DNA from 3 places in the Anoxybacillus sp. FSL W8-1294 genome. Region 2 is predicted to be linked to each of the others. Evidence: predicted binding sites of a transcription regulator. Region 2 holds the regulator's gene; each other region holds the start of a gene.
What was found. The regulator Rex, encoded in region 2, represses fermentation and respiration genes when NADH is low (regulators of the CRP and FNR family bind a similar motif). The targets are predictions, from matches to a motif close to TTGTGAAATATTTCACAA.
Positions count from the first base shown of each region.

Region 1: a site for Rex is predicted at 3,562-3,579, ahead of NSQ23_RS05240 (L-lactate dehydrogenase). Genes of this name have one in related genera too.
Region 3: a site for Rex is predicted at 4,050-4,067, ahead of nirB (nitrite reductase large subunit NirB). Genes of this name have one in related genera too.

Region 1 is NZ_CP150179.1:991,137-998,456, forward strand. It holds gene NSQ23_RS05220 (hypothetical protein) at 1-102, opposite strand, end outside; gene NSQ23_RS05225 (sugar phosphate nucleotidyltransferase) at 247-2,631, shown strand; gene rpmG (50S ribosomal protein L33) at 2,712-2,861, shown strand; gene NSQ23_RS05235 (5-formyltetrahydrofolate cyclo-ligase) at 2,916-3,485, shown strand; gene NSQ23_RS05240 (L-lactate dehydrogenase) at 3,646-4,596, shown strand; gene NSQ23_RS05245 (hypothetical protein) at 4,667-4,858, shown strand; gene NSQ23_RS05250 (rhomboid family intramembrane serine protease) at 4,894-6,447, shown strand; gene NSQ23_RS05255 (hypothetical protein) at 6,418-7,278, opposite strand.
Region 2 is NZ_CP150179.1:209,303-216,622, reverse strand. It holds gene NSQ23_RS01260 (IS110 family transposase) at 1-989, opposite strand, end outside; gene groL (chaperonin GroEL) at 1,665-3,281, opposite strand; gene groES (co-chaperone GroES) at 3,351-3,635, opposite strand; gene NSQ23_RS01245 (type II CAAX endopeptidase family protein) at 3,939-4,676, shown strand; gene NSQ23_RS01240 (YdiK family protein) at 4,673-4,846, shown strand; gene NSQ23_RS01235 (redox-sensing transcriptional repressor Rex) at 4,856-5,491, opposite strand; gene NSQ23_RS01230 (ABC-F family ATP-binding cassette domain-containing protein) at 5,719-7,320, shown strand, end outside.
Region 3 is NZ_CP150179.1:449,204-456,523, reverse strand. It holds gene cobA (uroporphyrinogen-III C-methyltransferase) at 1-1,180, opposite strand, end outside; gene nirD (nitrite reductase small subunit NirD) at 1,196-1,516, opposite strand; gene nirB (nitrite reductase large subunit NirB) at 1,538-3,961, opposite strand; gene NSQ23_RS02460 (MOSC domain-containing protein) at 4,197-4,853, shown strand; gene NSQ23_RS02455 (thiamine pyrophosphate-dependent enzyme) at 4,878-7,166, opposite strand; gene NSQ23_RS02450 (2-oxoacid:acceptor oxidoreductase family protein) at 7,166-7,320, opposite strand, start outside.

The sequences.
Region 1 (7,320 bases), 780 kb from region 2:
TACTTGTTCTTCTACCTCTTTTACACGATCTTTTTGAAAGAAAGAAATAAGCAATAGTATGATTGCAAAAGAAATGAGTCCAATCAATGTATATTCGATCATGTTTGTCACCCCACTTTATTATACATAGGAATGTAGCGATCATGCATCATTTTCATGTCAAATCGACAATTTTCGTATATTGTCCGCATAGTATTGTCATGATATGATGGAACAAAGTGTGCTTTCACTTGGGGGGGATATGTTGTGAAAGCGGTCATTATGGCAGGGGGAAGAGGAACACGGTTACGTCCGTTAACTTGTCATGTTCCGAAACCGATCGTACCGATTATGAATAAACCTGTGATGGCGTATAGTATTGAATGGTTAAAACATCACGGAATTACGGATATTGCTGTAACCGTTCAATATTTAAGTGATGAAATTATTGAATATTTTGGTGATGGACGTCGATTCGGTGTACATCTTCATTACTTTGAAGAGACGACGCCCCTTGGAACGGCAGGGAGCGTAAAACATGCTCAGTCTTTTTTAGACGATACGTTTGTTGTTATTAGTGCAGATACGTTGACGACAATTCATTTGCAGCAGGCAATCAATTTCCATTTTTCCAAACAAGCATTAGTTACCGTTCTTATGCACCACGAAGCGACTCCTCTTTCATACGGTGGAATTGTGACAGATCGAAACGGAAAAGTGATTCATTTTGTAGAAAAACCAAAATGGAATGAAGTGTGTAGCGATTTAGTCAATACAGGCATTTACATTTGCGATCCAGCGATTTTTAATTATATGCCTGAACATCCACCTTACGATTTTAGTCAACATATTTTTTCACATCTCATTCAACAAGAGTACCCAATATACGGATATGAGGCGGATGGATATTGGTCTGATATTGGTATCATTGAACAATATCATCAAACACATGTTGATTTACTAAATCAACGTCTCGTTTCTTCTCATTACAAAGAAATAGCTCCTGATGTATGGATCGGTGAGCGAGTGAACATTGCACAAGAGGTAAAATTAGAAGGACCGATTCTTATTGGGGACGATGTGCGCATTGATGCCTATGCAACACTCGGACCATATACGGTGGTTGGCTCACGTTCAGTTATTAGTAAATACGCATCGTTAAAGCGATCGATTGTTTGGTCCAATGTTTATATTGATGAACATAGTGAATTACGGGGAGCAGTTGTAGCAAATGATGTGTATATCGGTAAAAAAAATGAAATATTTGATTATGCGGTCATTGGGGCAAAGTGCAAATTAAAAAATAAAGTGAAAGTGCAACATGCGGCTAAAATTTGGCCGAATAAAACAATTGCAGAAAAAACGAAAGTGAAAGGTTCAATTGTATGGGGTGAACAATGCCCAAACGTATTGTTTCGCCAAAATGGGATCAGCATGCGCGCTCATGTTGATGCTCATCCGATGTTTATCACACAGTTGGCTTCAGCATATAGCAGTCTACATGAAAAAGGAAGTCACATATTAATGGGCTATGACAATCACCCGTTGTCTCAGGCGCTCGGATCGTTGTTTGCTCAATGTTTGCATATGTACGGTATGTACACAAATGTATATGAGGGGGGATATTTGCCTGCTTTTCGTTATATTCTTTCTCATAAACAATATCGTGGTGGCGTATTTGTGACGTTGAACGAACATGATGAAGTAGTTATTGACATACACGATGAACAAGGATTTCCCATTGATTGCACGATGGAACGCGCGATTGAACAACGAATGAAACATGAACATCACATGTCAGTGGCTCAAATTGGCGAAGCAATGAAACAAAAAGAGAACGATGAAATGTATATTCGCGCATTGCGTCAAGCGATTTCTTTTTCTTCATCGGAGCGATGGAAAGTTGTCGTCGCTAGTTCTCCTTTATTGAAGCATACCATTGAACGCACACTTCTGTTGTTCGCGATAGAAGTTGTTTGGACAAAAGAGCGTGATGATGAACACATTCGGAAACTAATCGAGCAAGAACAAGCCCAATTTGCTATCGTGTTTGACTATTCAGGGGAACGTTTTCGAATGTTTGACGGGCAAGGAATCACATTGACGAAAGAAGAAATGATTTCGTTGCATGTGCTCACATCTCTTTTATTTAGCGAAACGAAAAAAGTAGCCGTTCCTGCTTGGGCACCGTCTGCGTTACACACATTAGCAGAACGGTTATATGGAGATATTGTTTATGTAAAAGATACGAGACGAGATTTTTTGCTTGCACATCATCATGAGCCGTTTCATTTTTATTTCGATGGATTGTATGCATGTGTACAACTATTGCACTTGTTAGCGATTGAACGTTGTTCGCTTCGTACCATTGTGTCGTCTATTCCAACTATTCATTTATCATGCCGTGATGTTCATTGCCCATGGGATGAACGGGCGGCTGTTATGCGTAAATTGTTAGAAGAATCGTATGACAAGCATGTAGATTTTACAGATGGCATGAAAGTATATCATGAAGATGGAGCATGGACGCTCATTTTACCGAAAGTAGATGAACCAACGTTAACGATTTATTCACAAGCAGCAAATGCTCAAAAAGCAAAAGAATATACGAAATACTATATAAAGAAAATTCGGCAATATCAAAACGTATAAAATTCATATGGAAATTGTTTAAGAAAAATGATATGATGGAAAGGTGTGATTACAATACTTTTGTTTGGAGGGAAAGAACGATGCGTGTAAATATTACGTTAGCATGCACAGAATGCGGCGAACGCAACTATATTTCAACAAAAAATAAGCGCAATAACCCAGAGCGCCTCGAATTGAAAAAATATTGCCCACGAGACAAAAAAGCAACAGTTCATCGTGAAACGAAGTAAGCAGTAGGATTTTTTTCCTGCTGCTTATTTTTTTATGAAAGAGGGGGAAGGTTAATGAATAAGAAACAATTGCGGCAACAAATAAAACAACGTCTCTTACATATGACAAAAGAAGAACGCAAGAAAAAGGAGAACATCATTCACGATATATTATTTCACCAACATCTTTGGCAAACGGCACAAGTGATCGGTATTACGATCTCACAACAAATCGAAATCGATACAAAATGTATCATTGAACGAGCATGGCAAGAAGGGAAAAAAGTTGCCATTCCAAAATGCGATGTAACAACAAAACAAATGACGTTTCGCGAAATTCGTTCGTTTCAAGAAACGGAACGCTCTTTTTTCGATTTATATGAACCGATTGTGGAAGAAACGAGAGAAGTGCAAAAACATGAAATCGAGCTCCTATTTGTTCCAGGTCTTGCTTTTGTTCGTAAAGGATATCGCCTTGGCTATGGTGGGGGATATTATGATCGATATTTAGTTGATTTTCCAAACGATACAATTTCCCTTGCATATGATTGTCAAATCGTCTCTACGTTGCCGGTTGAACAGCATGACATCCCTGTCCAAATGATTATTACAAACGAAGGAATTGTTGTTTGTGAAAACGAATAATAAAACAGCATAAGCGCTTTCATATTGTACAGGAGAAAAAATTAACAAAATGTTAATAATTCATGCCTTATAAGCTTTGTGAAACAGTGTACAATGTAAGTATGAAACAGATAAACAATGCACATATTGTAAAATGATATATACGAGAGGTGGAAGAAAAATGTCAAATAAAGTAAATCGTGTTGTTTTAGTTGGAACAGGTTTTGTTGGTTCAAGTTATGCGTTTGCCCTTTTAAACCAAGGAGTGACAGAAGAACTTGTTCTCATTGATATTAATAAAGAAAAATCAGAAGGAGATGCGATGGACTTAAACCATGGGATGCCGTTTGCGCCATCCCCAACGAAAATTTGGTTTGGCAATTACGAAGATTGCAAAGATGCAGATCTTGTTGTGTTAACGGCAGGGGCAAATCAAAAGCCAGGGGAAACACGATTAGATTTAGTGGAAAAAAACACAAAAATCTTTAAAAATATTATTGATCAAGTGATGGCAAGCGGATTCAATGGCATTTTCCTTGTTGCGACAAATCCGGTTGACATTTTAACATATGCGACATGGAAGTTTTCAGGGTTACCAAAGGAGCGTGTCATCGGTTCAGGTACAATTTTAGACACAGCTCGCTTCCGCTATTTGTTAGGTGAATATTTCGATGTGGATACGCGCAACGTACATGCTTATATTATTGGGGAACATGGTGATACGGAGTTGCCTGTTTGGAGCCATGCATTCATCGGTTGCCGCCCAATTGCCGATATGATGAAAGAAAAGCCACAATATAAACAAGAAGATTTAGATAACATTTTTGTGAATGTACGCGATGCAGCGTATCAAATTATTGAGCGAAAAGGTGCAACATATTACGGTATTGCCATGGGACTTGTTCGTTTAACAAAAGCGATTTTACAAAATGAAAACAGCGTTCTTACTGTTTCAGCTTACTTAGAAGGCCAATATGGTCAAAATGATATGTACATTGGCGTACCAGCGATCGTAAATCGCAACGGTATTCGTGAAGTTGTTGAACTACAATTGAACGAGGAGGAAAAAGAAAAATTTACTCATTCTGCAACTGTATTAAAAGATGTGATGAAGCGCGTTGGATTGCAATAGGTTGTCTCATGATGAGGCAACCTTTTTATAATTTCAACACGAAAAGGGAACGGTAAATATGAGGAGGGTGATGATATTGAATGGAAAAACGTTGATCGTTGCCGTTATGGCAGGGCTCGTTCTTTATCAGTTTCGTTATCGGTTATTGAACGAAATATTGAAACGAGAAGCGGTTCAAAAACGAGTGGTACAATGGGGAATGTCCGTTCCGTTTATTCGCCAGCGCATTGTTCCTACATTATTTTTACAAAAGTACAAATAGTTGCGCTTTGTAAGAGAGTGTGATAAAAGAAGGGTATGATAGCGAAGGGAGAGGGAAGGTTGGGCATTCGCTTTGATTTTGTATATTGGCAAATGATGTTTCAATTGTTACAGATGAACTATGAAATCGTTTATTTGTCACCTGATGAGCGGGAGGTTTGGTTGCAATCTACGAGGGAACGAAAAGCGCCGCTTGTACGCCTTGTTCGCACTGATATGGATTGGGGTGTGTCATTAAAAAATGATATGAATCGCGCGCTAGTCGCTGTTGATGAATGGCGCAAGCGACAATTTCGCCGCCAACTGCAAGTCATCAACGTTTATGTCATGATGTATCCCCCTGTTGACGATTGGGAACTGTATGTTCAGCGACCATTCACGACTGGGCGAGTGCATATGCAAACATATGTGATGCATCTTTACAATATGTATGACGTCTTGCATAAGCTAAGCACGCAGTTCCATCAATCATTAAAAGTGTACGTACCTGATGATTCTCCAATGTTGCAACAAGAATTACAAACGTTTAAACAACACGTGTTATCATTTGCAGAGCGCATGTATGAAAATGAACGGCGCATATTTGAACGTGGAAAAGCGAGATTTACATATGTGTTTATTGCTTTACAAATAGTGATGTTTTTTATTTTAGAATGGAACGGTGGAAGTACAAATACGTTGACGCTCATTCAATACGGCGCAAAGTTTAATCCGCTTATTTTGCAAGGAGAATGGTGGCGCTTTTTCACCCCTATTGTTTTGCATATCGGCTTTTTACACTTGTTCATGAATACGTTTGCGCTATATTATTTAGGCCCACTTGTTGAAAAATTGTACGGCTCGTTTCGTTTTTTATTTATTTATCTTTTCGCTGGTTTTGCAGGTTCGCTTGCTAGTTTTTTATTTTCATCATCCGTATCTGCCGGGGCGTCTGGTGCCATTTTCGGATGTTTTGGGGCTTTGTTATACTTCGGAAAAGCAAAACCGCACATATTTTTTCGAACAATTGGAATGAACGTCATCACTGTCATCGGCATCAATTTAGCGTTCGGTCTCGTCGTTCCTAATATTGATAATGCAGGTCATATTGGCGGTTTAATTGGTGGGTTTTTAGCGGCAAATATCGTTCATTTCCCAAAGGAACGTGTTCGCTTTGGACAATGGTTTGCTGCTTTGTTCACAGCGGTCGTTACGTTTATTTGCTTATATATTGGTTTTCAACGACCGCCAGCAGATCAAGCACAACTCATTCTTGCGTTGTCCAAGCAATATATTGATGAACGAGAATACGGCCAAGCAGAGCAAATGTTAACACTCATTCATGAACAAGATGCTGAAGCATATAAGGCAGATTTTTTGCGTGCCTATATTCACATACAACAAAAAGATTACGATGATGCAAAACAATATTTATATGATGCCATCGAAAAAAACGACCGTTTTCATGAAGCGTATTATTATTTAGCGTTATTATATGCGGAAGAAAAAAACTATGAAAAAGCAAAACAAGCTGCAGAGCGTGCGTTGCAGCTTGAACCAAATAATGAGCAATATCAACGATTATTGCTTGAACTCGAGCAGTTGCTTTAATATGACGAGTTCTCCGTCTGCTGTTTCTGTTACGACAAACAGTTTACTGTAATCCTTTTTGATTAAAATAAGCGGAACGGTGCTACCGATTGGAGATTCAATCGAACCGTTCTGTTTTTTTATGCCTAAAAAATAATTTTTGTACAACCCTTCCCATAAGTTTCCAATCATCATTTCCGTTTCATTTGTTGTCAAATCCATAAACGGTTGCTCATTATATTGAACGAGCTCCGGTAAATACAAATGGTAATAATCGTCTGCTGGCAATATGTTCCCCATTTGATTAGCGGTTTTGTTCACGATCGTTTGTGTTTGTTTATTTAATGTGTTGGCCCATGTTTTTTGTTCGGCTGTCGTTGGTTTACGAAACGATTGAAGTGGTGCGAAGGATGAGTCGACGACGTATAATACATCCCCACTCATTTTTTGACTGCTCCGAATATCATTGTCGCTATGCAATTCTCCTTGGTGATACGAAATGGCTTGAAACAATCGACTTCCTTTTTGTTCGATCTGTTTTTGCTGAATGAGACTTTTTCCATTTTCCTTCCATTTTGTTTGTGTAGCAACAAGCCTTCCGTTAGCAAATAACAACGAAACATCTTGCCGAAGATAAGCAGTTCGATCAAGCGATGAAGTGACGATCCAATCGACGACATAGCGTGTCTCCTTCTTTTTGGGCTGTAGTGATAATTTTGTTTCGGCAGTTGTAAAGTGAACGGTCGGATCGATCGGGAAAAACATAATCGCTTCATGCGCTGGCCGTTCAAACGCTTGTATGATGATGACAAATGACAAAAGAAATATGCATATCGATAATAAACGTTTCATCTTATTCCTCCGGTCAAGCTTACATTTATAAAAAATGTATGT
Region 2 (7,320 bases):
CCACATAACACAACGATCGATTGTTTCTTACGCAAAGGGTTAACGGGGCGCGTCGTGTAGTACTCGTGCAACTTTCGGAACGCCTCATTATGGCGAATGAGTGGCATCATCACCCGAAAGAGGAGAGCTCGTAGCCGTTTTCGTCCTCGCTTCGAGATGCGTTTTTGCCCCTTGTGTTGTCCTGACGAGTTTTCTTTCAGTGTCAAGCCCGCTAATTTGATGAGCTGTCGTGGATCTTGATACTGAGCAAAACTCCCGATTTCCGATAATAGTTCCACAATCGTCGCATCACCAAGCCCAGGAATCGTTTGAAGCCATTCATATTCCACAGTCGTTTGGGCAAGTACGATTAACTGTTCCGTTAGCGTAGCGATTTCCTGTTCCAATTGGCGATATCGGCGGACCAACGTGGTGATTTCGATACGGGCCATCTGTTGTCCTTCTGTGATCCCAATCGAGTGACGGGAAACCTCTAACAGCTTCTGAATTTTTGGTTTTTGTGGATATTTCAACGCCTCGCTCCCTCGATAGAGCTCGATTAATTCCTCTACGGTCTGATCGACGATATCCATCGGAAACGGCGTTTTTTCTAATGCAGCTAATGCCATTTTTCCGAACGATGGAAACACTTGTGGAAACTCAGGAAAATAGCGATCCGTCCATCGAATGATTTGATTGTGAATGGCATTTCGTTCCTTGATTAATGACTCTCGAAACGTGCTTCCTGCCCTCAATTCCGCTTCCACCTCGTGAAAAATACGCGGATAGCTAAAGCGCCCATCTTTGACCAACTTCGCGATGACGAGAGCGTCTTTGGCATCGTGCTTCGTTGGCAAGTTGTCGTCCAGTTCTTTCGACCGTTTGACATGCATCGGATTGACCATCACCAATGGGATCCCTTTTTCCTCAAGGAAATAGGCGAGGTTCAACCAGTAATGTCCGGTCGGCTCGATTCCGACGATGACTTCGGTTTTGCCAAATTCCTTCATCGTTTCTTGGATCACCTCGTGCGTCTACCTCATATTTCGCACCTTGGTAGGGCGGAACAAAAGGATTTTTTATTCAGTTTTTTAGAATAACTTTTCAACCAACACCAAAAGTTGTGACATCCTTTTTTCACCATCTCTGATCGTTCCTTTATCCCTTTAGACGTAAATACTCTCGTCCATCCCTAATCCTTGCAGAATCCTTCGCTGCTCGTACGTGGGCGGTTGCCCTAAACGCGCGTTGGATTCGTCCATCCTGCAGTTCCAATGGCGCGCTCCACGGCGTGTCTTAGGCATCCGCTTCGACCAGCGCGGTTTTGACGATTCGGAGCGAAGAAGACCCTCTTGTGATCAAAAAGGCGTTGGCGGTCTTCGTTTGCGCCAGTGTGTCTTTCGTCATGGCGGCAGAATCGGATTCTTGTAGAATTTATCTACGGCGCAGCGAAACAAAATATTCCTATTGATGCCGTAAAAAACAGCTCCACGTGGCGTAGAGAGTACCCCGTTTGTCCCTTTTTCATATGGTGATTATTGTTAATAAAAATGCTCATCTACAGTCTGTTAGTATATCCTCGTTCATGTTCATTTGATTTTCACACAAAAAGGACTACCCCCTTTTTATAAGGAAGTAGCCCTTACGATTGAATATATTTGTTTCTGCGACTAGTTCTCGTCTTATTACATCATGCCGCCCATGTCAGGCATGCCTGGTGTGTTTTTGTTTTCTTCTGGTTTGTCAGCAACGACTGCCTCAGTTGTTAAGAACATAGCGGCAACAGATGCTGCGTTTTGAAGTGCAGAGCGAGTTACTTTTGTTGGGTCAACGATACCCGCTTCGATCATGTCAACCCACTCGCCAGTTGCTGCGTTGAAGCCGATGCCAGGTTTTTCTGTTTTTAAGCGCTCTACGATGACAGAGCCTTCTAAACCAGCGTTTTGCGCGATTTGACGAACTGGCTCTTCAATCGCACGAAGAACGATTTTCACACCAGTTGCTTCGTCGCCTTCAGCTTCAATGGCTGCAACTTTGCTGTATACGTTCATTAACGCTGTACCACCGCCGGCAACGATACCTTCTTCAACTGCCGCACGTGTTGCGTTTAATGCGTCTTCGATGCGTAATTTACGCTCTTTTAGTTCAGTTTCAGTTGCAGCACCAACTTTGATTACCGCAACGCCACCAGCTAATTTCGCTAAGCGCTCTTGTAATTTTTCACGGTCAAATTCAGAAGTTGTTTCTTCTAATTGAGCACGAATTTGGTTGATGCGTGCTTGAATGTCTTCCGCACGGCCAGCGCCACCAACGATTGTTGTATGTTCTTTTGTTACAACAACTTTCGCTGCACGACCAAGTGAAGCAATTGTTGTTGATTTCAATTCGCGACCTAACTCTTCTGTGATGACTTCACCGCCTGTTAAAATCGCGATATCTTGAAGCATCGCTTTGCGGCGGTCACCGAAGCCAGGCGCTTTAACTGCAACAGCTGTGAACGTACCGCGAAGTTTGTTCACAACTAATGTAGCAAGCGCTTCACCTTCTACATCTTCAGCGATGATTAACAATGGTTTGCCTTGTTGAACAACTTGCTCCAATACAGGAAGAAGTTCTTGAATGCTTGAAACTTTTTTATCTGTAATTAAGATGTATGGATTATCTAATACAGCTTCCATTTTATCAGAGTCTGTAATCATGTATGGAGATACATAACCGCGGTCAAATTGCATACCTTCCACAACATCTAATTCTGTTGTGAAACCTTTAGACTCCTCTAATGTAATGACACCGTCTTTACCAACGCGTTCCATTGCTTCTGCGATTAATTGACCAACTTCTTCGTCAGCCGCAGAAATAGCTGCAACTTGAGCAATGGAGTCTTTGCCTTCGATTGGTTTAGAGATCGCTTTTAATTCTTCCACAGCGACCGCAACAGCTTTTTCAATACCTTTGCGAATGCCCATTGGGTTCGCACCAGCTGTTACGTTTTTCAATCCTTCGCGAATCATCGCTTGTGCTAATACAGTTGCTGTTGTTGTACCGTCACCAGCAACGTCGTTTGTTTTGCTTGCTACTTCCGCAACAAGCTTCGCACCCATATTTTCAAACGGATCTTCTAATTCAATCTCTTTCGCAATCGTTACACCGTCATTTGTAATTAATGGAGAACCGAACTTTTTCTCTAATACAACGTTACGACCTTTTGGACCTAATGTTACTTTTACTGCATCAGCTAATTTATCTACACCGCGTAACATCGCACGACGAGCTTCTTCGCTGAATTTAATTTCTTTTGCCATACATCTTACCCCCTTGATGAAATTTTAGTTAAGTATTTTTATGTGCTTTATATGTTATCAGGCGAACGATTAACCAATCACAGCTAAAATGTCACTTTCACGCAAAATTAAGTATTCTTTTCCATCATATTTTACTTCTGTACCCGCATATTTTGAGAAGATGATGCGGTCACCAACGCTTACCTCTGGAGCTACGCGCTCACCATTATCAAGAACGCGACCTGAACCAACTGCCACAACTTTTCCTTCTTGTGGTTTTTCTTTTGCTGTGTCTGGTAAGACAATTCCGCTCGCTGTTTTTTCTTCAGTTTGAATTAATTCAATGACAATACGATCACCTAGTGGCTTCAACACGGCAAACGACCTCCTTAATTAGATTTTCGTTCCGTTATTAGCACTCATTCTTATTGAGTGCTAACACACTTATTATATTAATGAACTTTTTTTAATTTTGCAAGTAGGAAGTTAAAAATTTTTCATTAAATGATTCCCTCTTTAACATTATGTCTTTCCTTTCGAAATTCATACAAAAAATATGATAAAATGAAAAAGTATTCAATTTAGAAAGCAGAGGACGATCATTCGCTCAGCTAAGGAAGCAGACGCTTAGAAAATGCTCGTCTAAAGCTAGACAATTTGCACGAAGGGGTTGAACATGTGAAAAAGCAATATTGGTATGTCATCATTACATACGTCGCTATGCAACTATCGAGTTTAGTCGGCGTTCCTTTACTTGCGCATAGCGGATTTATTAACGCATCAAATAAAGAAGTAGCTTTATCGATCGCCTCAGGCTATTGGGCTGTCATTAGTTTTTCGATTGCCCTTTTTCTCGTTCTTTATTTTATGAGAGAAGATATGAAATACTCTTATGATCGCCATCAAGCATCGATTGGCATGTCATTCTTTTGGGCGATTGGGGGGTTTTTGCTCGCTCTTTTCGCCCAAGGCATTGCAGCTAATATTGAGATGCACCTATTTGGTGTCGAAATGGGGTCCGAAAACACGAGACGCATCGTTGAAATGGTCAAATTGACACCAGCTCTTATACTCGTTACATCAGTCGTCGGACCAATTTTAGAGGAAATCATCTTTCGGAAAATTATTTTCGGGACGTTGTATCAAAAATACAATTTTTTCTTATCAGCGCTCGTCAGTTCACTTTTATTTGCTGTTGTTCATTTAGAGTTTGAACATTTGCTTCTTTATGCAACGATGGGATTTGTATTTGCTTTCCTATATGTCAAAACAAAGCGCATTCTCGTACCTATTGCAGCACATGTACTGATGAACACCTTTGTCGTTGCAATTCAAACATTATTTGCTGAAGAAATCGAAAGCATTATGCGTGAGGCAGAACGAATGCAATTCGTAATTTGGAGGCTGTTTTCATGAAGTCTGAACCGTTGTTTTATTTTCTCACTGGCATTCTATTTACTTATTTTGCTGTCCATACCGCCGATGATGGTATTTGGGACATCACAACGATGCTATTTATTTTAATTGCTACATTTGATTTCGGCGCAGGAATTCGTTCTTTACGAAAAAAAACCTCCCGCTCGTAAACGGGAGGTTTACTCATTTCCGTAATGTTTTAAAAAGTAAACGAGTGACTGCAGTTCGACCGCTAAATCAATATGATGAACACGAATGTGTTCTGGCACATGCAAGCGAGCAGGTGTAAAGTTTAAAATTCCTTTAATACCTTTTTGGACTAGCCGGTCGGTAATCGGTTGAGCAACTTGAGCCGGCACAGTTAAAATAGCTACTGTAATCTCCCCGAGCTTTTCTTCCAGCTCATCTAAATGATAAACAGGAACTCCTCCTACTTCCGTTCCGACTTTGTCTGGATCGACATCAAATGCCATCACAATTTTCGTATTATTATTTTTGCTGAAATTGTAGTTTAAAAATGCAGTCCCTAAATTTCCAACCCCAAATAACGCCACTTCTGTCGTCTCATCTTGGTCTAACGTTTTACGAAAAAATGACAGCAAATAATTGACATTATATCCGTATCCTTTTTTTCCAAGCGCACCAAAGTATGAAAAATCTCGGCGAATCGTTGCTGAATCGACTTTTACAGCTTCGCTTAACTCCGCTGAAGATACACGTTGCTTGCCTGATGCATGCAAGTTTTTCAAAAAACGATAGTACAACGGTAGTCGCTTTGCGGTCGCCTGCGGAATTTTTGGTTGTTCATTATTCACGAGTCAATCCCCCACATTTCCTTTCACAAATAGTTAGCGCTTTCATTTTTCTCTCCTATACGTCTAAAAAATTCTTCCCACTTCTAAACTATACACTATTTTTTTCATTCTGTCTTTCCTTTGTACCCTTTATTATTATTTTTGTCAAATTTGTTATTCGTACACTAGTGTTGCCGAATATCAAGAAAGTACGTTACACTATCAAAAGAAGATTGAGGTGAGAAAGAATGATCATTTTACAAGTAAATCAACTATCCAAATCATATGGAGCAGAACAAGTTTTATCAGACATTAAGCTTGAAATACAAGAAAAAGACCGTATTGCGTTAGTTGGAAGAAATGGCGCGGGAAAATCGACATTATTAAAAATCATTGCCGGACAGTTGTCATACGACACAGGCGAAATCATTAAACCGAAACACGTAACGATCGGTTATTTAGATCAATATACAGGGTTGCAAGCGCATCGTTCCATTTGGGAAGAAATGCTCGATGTGTTTGCCCCGCTACAACAAATGGAAAAACAATTACGCGAACTAGAACAACAAATGAGTTTACATGATGCTGACTATGAGCGCCTACTTGAGCAATATGATCGTTTACAAACAGAATTCAAAGAAAAAGGCGGCTATCAATATGAAGCAGATATTCGTTCGGTTCTTCATGGTCTCCGCTTCTCACAGTACGATTATACGACAAAAGTATCTACATTAAGCGGTGGACAGCGGACGAGGCTAGCGCTTGGTAAACTGCTCCTTACAAGGCCCGATTTGCTCATTTTAGACGAACCGACAAACCATTTAGATATGGAAACGTTGCAATGGCTTGAACAATATTTAAAAAATTACGATGGGGCCATTCTTATCGTCTCCCACGATCGCTATTTTCTTGACCAAATCGTGACACAAGTGTATGAACTATCACGCACAAAAATAAAAAAATATGTCGGAAACTATACAAGCTACTTACAACAACGTGCTGAACAATTTGAACAACAACTAAAATTGTATGAAAAACAACAAGAGGAAATTACAAAATTAAAAGATTTTGTTCAACGCAACATCGCTCGTGCATCAACAACGAAGCGAGCACAAAGCCGTAGAAAACAATTAGAAAAAATGAATATCATCGACAAGCCACTCGGTGATGAAAAATCGGCATCGTTTCGTTTCGAAATCGAACGCCCAAGCGGAAACGACGTGCTGACAGCTAACAACTTAGCAATCGGTTACGATCACATCATCGCAACAAACCTTTCATTCCGTATCACTCGCGGAGATAGTATTGCGCTAATTGGACCCAATGGAATTGGAAAATCAACTCTTTTAAAAACGATCATCAAACAACTCCATCCAAAACAAGGAGAAATACGCTACGGAACAAACGTACAAATTGGCTATTATGATCAAGAACAAGCACAATTAACATCAAACAAACGAGTGATCGACGAACTGTGGGACGAAGATCGATTAAGAACAGAGAAAGAAATTCGGACCATTCTCGGCAACTTTTTATTTTCTGGTGACGACGTATTGAAGCCTGTTCAGACGTTAAGCGGTGGAGAAAAAGCGCGACTCGCTCTCGCTAAACTCATGATGAAGAAGGCAAACGTATTAGTTTTAGATGAACCGACAAACCATTTGGATTTAGATAGCAAAGAAGTGCTAGAACAAGCGCTCATAGAATACCCAGGAACAATTATATTCGTTTCACACGATCGTTATTTTATTAACAAAATTGCAACAAAAATATATGAGTTATCCACAGACGGTCTTGTTGAGTATTTAGGGGACTATGATTATTACGTAGCAAAAAAAGCAGAGCTGCTT
Region 3 (7,320 bases), 240 kb from region 2:
GTACATCCATTTGTTTTTCATGAGTGACCCATACACCGCTTGCAGCCACTTGTGTTTCAAAGGAAGAATCCCCTACAATCAGGCCGTCAGCAAAACGATGAAGGCTTTTAGACGTTGTCGCCATGAATCCGCGTTCGTTGAGCTTTTTTGTCAATTTGTCTGAATAACCAAATAATTTTGCTTGAATTTTCCGAATGTCTATTTTGTGTTTCAATAAAGCTTCGAAAAAATAATCGATGCTCTCGCTTGATGTAAACAAAATTTTTTCATACGTTTCGATCTTATTTAAAATTTCTTCATTCTCTTTCGTTTGCACCGTTTTCCATTTCGGAAATTCAATGACGTCCGCTCCTTGCTTCATTAACTCTTTTGCCAATGCACTCTCGTTGTAATCTGTTCGCGCTAATAAAATTTGTCGGCCAAACAATGGCTTTTTCTCAAACCAACTGATTTTTTTTCGAATGGATACAAGTTCTCCTACAAGAGTAATGGCAGGATTCGAAAACTGAACTGCCTTTGCTTGGTTGGCAATCGTCGCTAACGTTCCTTCAAGCGTCTTTTGTCTTCCCATCGTTCCCCATTGAATTAGAATAACAGGGGTGTTTGGCGATTTTCCATGTTTCATTAAATTTTCGCAAATAAACAGGAGGTTGGAAACCCCCATGTAAAAGGCAATGGTATCAATTCCTTTCGCAAGGGCGGCCCAGTTTAAAAGCGGCTTCCCATCTTTTGATTGATCGTGCGCTGTGATCAGTGCAAATGACTCTCCGTATTGGCGGTGGGTCACTGGAATTCCTGCATACAAAGGAGCGGCGATCCCCGATGTCACTCCTGGAACGATTTCAAATGGAATCCCATGTCTCGCTAGTTCTTCCGCCTCTTCTCCTACTCTTCCAAAAACGCCAGGGTCGCCGCCTTTTAGGCGAACAACGATTTTTCCTTCTTTTGCTTTGGCTACTAATTGCGAGTTGATCGTTTCCTGGCGCATTGTATGTCGATTCGGCAATTTTCCGCAATAGACCAGCTCGCAATTTGGGTTGGCCAACTCCAATAGCTTTGGATTTACAAGACGATCATACAAAATCACTTCAGCCTGCTGAATGAGCTCTGCACCTTTAACTGTAATAAGCTGAACATCTCCAGGACCCGCGCCCACTAAATAAACTTTTCCGATTTTCATCACTCGATCATCCTTTTAAAAAACGATATATACATGATCTCCATCGATTTCTACTTGATATGTTTTCACCTGTCCTTGATCGGGTTCTTGCACTTTTCCATCAATCAAGGATATTTTCCAATCATATAGAGGACAAAAGACGTATTCTCCACTAACTAGTCCTTCAGAAAGAACCCCACCTTTTGGATGGGGACTTTTATTTTCAAGCGCCCGAACATCTCCATTGGATAGACGAAACAAAGCTATTTCATGTTCTCCTATTTTAATCGCTTGGCCAACGCGAACGGGAAGTTCATCATATTTAGCAACCAATACGCGATTGACTGTTTTGTTCATGCTATTTTTTCCTCCCTTAACTTACTTCGTGTTCACAACAATGGAACGTTTCGTATAGTATCGATGGCGAATCGTTTCATCTTCAATCGCTTTTTTCCATGGATCTTCATAGCGGGCTAACGTTCGATATAACCGCTCATTTAGTTCTTTTCGCTTTTCTTCATCACACAGTACTTCTTTCACATGATCTAAGCCGACACGCTCAATCCATTTAGACGTGCGTTCTAAATATTTCGCTGTTTCGCGGTAATATTGTAAGTAAGCACCGACAATATCAAATACTTCTTCTTCCGTTTTTACTTTGCACAACAAATCAGCTGCTCGCAAATCGGTACCACCGTTACCACCGACATAAATTTCCCAACCGCCATCTACACCGACAATTCCAACGTCCTTAATTCCGGCTTCCGCACAGTTGCGTGGACATGCAGAAACCCCCATCTTCACTTTATTCGGAGTGTCTAGGCGTTCAAATCGTTTTTCAAGTTCAATTCCGAGACTCATGGAATCTTGTGTACCGTAGCGGCAAAATTGAGCTCCCACACATGTTTTGACCGTTCTTAATGTTTTTCCGTATGCGTATCCAGATGGCATTTCTAAATCTGCCCAAACATTTGGTAAATCTTCTTTTTTAATACCGAATAAAGCGATCCGTTGCCCGCCTGTTAGTTTCACAAGTGGAACGTTATATTTTTCAGCGACATCCGCAATTTTACGTAAATCGGAAGCTGTTGTGACCCCGCCATACATTCTTGGAACAACCGAATATGTCCCGTCTTTTTGGATGTTGGCATGCATTTTTTCATTCACAAGACGTGAATCGCGATCATCTTCATACTCAGGATAAAGGACGCCGAGGAAGTAGTTTAAAGCCGGACGGCATTTCGAGCATCCCTCTTCTGTTTTCCAACCTAACACATTCATAATTTCTTTAATGCTTGTTAAACCTTTTTCGCGAATTTCCGCCACTAGCTCATCACGGCTAAGGTCGGTACATGCGCATAATGTTTCTTTTTGCGCGGTTTGATAAAATGCATCTCCCAACGTATGCTCTAATAAATGAGCAATGAGCGACTTGCATCTTCCGCAAGAACGTCCTGCATTTGTACAGGCGCCTACTTGTTCAACCGTCGTTAAGTTGTGTGTTTGAATGGCGCTGGCAATGGTTCCCTTCGTCACCCCATTACAACCGCAAATCACTTCATCATCTGGCATGGCCGCAACATTATTACCTGACGCTTCTTGACCAGGTGCCTGAAGAAATACAATTTCCGCCATGTCGGAAATATCTTGTTTTTGCGTCATCATTCTAAACAACCTTGTACTATCTTTTGTGTCGCCATATAACACAATTCCGACAATGCGACGATCGCGAATCAGTACTTTTTTGTATACACCGTTCCACTCGTTATGAACTTTGATGGCTTTCGTTGTTTGGTTTTCATAAATTTCTCCAGCTGAAAACAAATCGACTCCAGAAACTTTTAGCTGCGTGCCAACAACGGAACCTTCGTATTGCTTTTCTCTGATCCCGCAAAGGTTTTCTGCTAATACTTTTGCTTGTTCATACAAAGGAGCTACCAATCCGTATACAATTTCACGATGTTCGGTACATTCACCAACCGCATAAACATTTGGGATATTTGTTTCTAAATAATCATTTACAATAATGCCGCGATTTACATAAATGCCGCTTTCTTTTGCAAGACGAACGTTCGGGACAATTCCTGCAGCCATCACCACTAAATCCGCTTCGATTTCCGTTCCGTCTTTAAAGCGAAGTCCTTTCACGCATTCGTCCCCTAAAATGGCTACCGTTTCTTTTTCTAATAAAAAGTTGATGCCTTGTGCTTCAAGTTCTTTTTGTAACATTTGCGCTGCGGTCGCATCGAGCTGTTTCTCCATGATATGACTCATCAAATGAACAACATCGACTTGCATGCCTAATTTGACAAGTCCGCTTGCCGCTTCTAATCCAAGAAGTCCTGCGCCGATGACAACTGCCTTTTTGTAATGTTTTGCTGCCTCGATCATCGTTTTGCAATCTTGAATATCTCGAAAACCGATCACACCTTGTTTATCCACACCTGGAATCGGCAAAATAAACGGTAAGGAACCTGTCGCTAAAATTAATTCATCGTATTCTACCACTCGTCCACGATCAGAGTAGACGCGTTTTTGCTCGACATCGATTTTGATTACACTCTCTCCTGCATGCAACTGAATATGATGATCTTTATACCAGTTCCAGCCATTCATTATAATCTCATCCCATGTTGCTTCTCCTTGCAAAACGTTCGATAATTGAATGCGGTTGTAATTTGGATAAGGCTCTTTTCCGAAAATGGTAATATCAAACAAATCTTTATTTATTTTTAAAATTTCTTCAATCGTCCGTACACCTGCCATCCCGTTTCCGACCATAACTAATTTTCTTTTTTCCATCTGTACTCCCTCCATGCTCAACTTTTCACAAGTTAAAATACATTGAATCATCTTTTAAGTTGATTCTATCACCTGTTCAAAAACATTTTTGTGAAAATAATCACAATAAAGGCTTGATAAAAGAAAAAATGTGAATAATTTCACGTTTTTGTCAAGATTACAAAATAATAAATTGAGAAGAGAAAGAAAATATGGTAATCTTTTTGTAGGTTATAAAAGGAAGGAGCCAATCTTTATGTCGGTCGCCAAAGTTGTTTCCTTAAATATCGGTCAACCAAAAACAGTGATGCTCGATGGAACAGAAATGACAACCGCCATTTATAAGTCTCCTGTTGATTCTCCCCTTCTCTTAACGAAAACAAATATTGTTGGAGATGGTCAAGCGGACTTAGTTCATCATGGTGGTTTTGATCAAGCGGTATGCGTGTATTGTTCAGAACATTTTTTGTTTTGGGAACATTTATATCAACGTCCTTTTGAACCTGGAGCCTTTGGTGAAAATATAACGCTGTTCGGACGAACGGAAGAAGAAATTTGCATTGGCGATGTGTTTCAAATCGGTACAGCGATTGTTCAAGTGTCTCAACCAAGGCAACCTTGTTTTAAATTAGCGATGCGGCACGGAATCAAAGATCTCCCATTGAAAATTCAACAAACAGGTTACACCGGTTTTTACTTGCGCGTGATCAAAGAAGGCATGATCCAGCGTGGAGATGAATTACATTTATTAGATCGAAGCAAAAATCCTTTGTCGATTCAATATATAAACAAAGCGAAATATGGAAAACAAACGAATGTTGAGGCATTGCAAGAAATCATTGAAGAACCAGCATTGTCAGAAGAGTGGCGAAACACTTTTCTCAAAAAACTTCAAAACTTACTCAAAAAATAAGCGTGTCGTTTTGATCGACACGCTTTACAAATATGGGTGTTCATGCATGGCTTTAAGGCGGCGCCATCTCCGTTCTACTTCTTGTTCGAATTCTTCTAAAAGATCACGGTTTTCTTCTTTCAACAAATGCTTCGCTTTCCCCATATATTTTAACCATTCGCTCAATGGGATGCGTTTGTTTTTTTCCTCTGGATCATACGTAATCGTTGTTTTTCCTCGTTCCACTTCATAGAGCGGGAAGAAACAAGAATCAACCGCTGCTTTCATAATTTTTTCGCCGTATCTCTCTTCCGATTTCCAGTTTAATGGGCAAGTAATCAAAAGCTTTCCGTAAACCGTTCCTTCATGTTTGGCATACCATTGCGCTTTTGCTGCTTTTTTAATTAAATCTTGCGGAAATGCTTCTGTTCCCGTGAATACATAAGGGATATTTGTCGCCGCCATAATTTGTGGCGTATCTTTATGGTGGAATGCTTTTCCTCTTTGTGTTTTACCGACGCCGGTTGTGCTTGTCATATGCCCCATCGGAGTCGAATACGACATTTGCGATCCTGTATTCATATACCCTTCATTGTCATATTCCAAAATAATCAATTTATGATTGCGAAGGGCTGTGCCAATCGCAGAACCCATGCCAATGTCCATTCCGCCGTCTCCCGTGACCATGACAAACGTCACATCATCAGAAACATCGATTTCCCCACGGCGTTTTAATTCCAAAAAGGCTTCAACCGACCCTGATAATGTGGCAGGACCGTTTTGGAATAAATTGTGGATCATCGTTTGCTTATGAGAACTATATGGGTAGGCCGTTGTTACAACATACGCACATCCTGTATGGAATAAAACAACAACATCCCCTTCGATTCCTTTGAAAAAGAGCTCTAATCCTGGGAAAATGCCGCAGCCAGGACATGCGCCGTGACCGGAAGCAATTCGTTTCGGTTTCGCCGTTAACGCTCGAAGCGGTGGAATTTTTACTTTTAATCTCTTCGTTTCTTCGTCTTGTGTCACTTGAATCAATCCTGTCTTAAAGGCGTCCCCATGCATCGGCTCAATTGCTTGTTTTAATTTATTTTCTGGCCGACCAGGCACGTGTCCGAAGTAATCAAACGGCTTTTCCGCATATCCTTTTTCCATCGCTTCAATGGCTAAATTGAAAAAGGCTTCCGCATCATCAGCGTAAAAATCTTTTCCGCCAAGTCCAAATACGCGGCTTAATACAATCGTACGATTATCTGGATCTTCTTGCAAAGCTGATTTAATTTCATGCGTCATGTTGGCACCGTTTGCCCCGTAGGAATCCGCGCGCTCTCCAACAAGAAGGGCTTTCACATTTTTTAACGCTTTGCGAATTTCTTCGCTTGGAAACGGACGAATAATGTTTGGACTAATCACCCCTACCTTAATTCCTTTTGCACGAAGCTTGTCGACAACATCTTTTGCCGTTTCTGCTGCGGAGTTAATCAAAAATAGAGCCACTTCTGCATCGTCCATTTGATATAAATCAAGGACAGGATATTCTCGTCCAGATAGCAGCGCGTATTCGCGTGCGACTTGTTTAAATACGTCTCCTGCTCGATATAGCGCTTCAGACTGTTGATAATGGTTGTTAATTAAATCATCACCGTTCATATGTGCTCCGATCGTTATTGGCTTTCTCGGATCCGCTGCGTTTGGAAAGTGAGTTGGACGTTCGCCGACAAAAGCTTGTACGACTTTTCGGTCTTTAAAATATTGGACTTTCCGTTTTTGGTGAGATGTAAAAAATCCATCATACGCAACAATGACAGGCAAACGAACGTCCTCGTGTTCGGCAATTTTCAACGCCATAATATTCAGATCATAAACCGCTTGTGGGGTACGAGCGGTCAAAATCACCCATCCTGTATTGAGCGAAAAATATAAATCGGAATGATCCCCACGAATATCAAGAGGGCCGCTAATGGAGCGAGTCACTAAATTCATCACCATCGGAAAGCGCGTTCCTGATTGCACTGGCAATTGTTCAAGCATATACATTAAACCGTTCGCACTTGTAGCGTTAAAAACGCGCGCCCCCATGACAGAAGCCCCGTAGCAAATTCCCGCTGATCCATGTTCCCCGTCTGCAGGAATCAGTTGAATATCGTGTTCACCACGCGCCTTCATCTGGTCTAACAATTGCGCAATTTCCGTTGAAGGAGTAATTGGAAAATAACCCATAATATGATAGTTGATTTGTGCAGCTGCGAACGCCGCCATTTCGTTTCCGGATTGAAACGCTGTCACTTGTTCTGCTTTCGTTGTCACTTTTTCTTCTAATAATGCCATTAATAGTTCCCCCCTAATACCATTGGGAATTTTTGCTTCACTGTATGTTTTTCCGCAAACCCAATTTCCTCACGACATTCTGTTAAGGCAGCTGTTGGACACGCTTCAACACATTTTAAACAACCTTTACAATATTGATAATCAATTCCTTTTA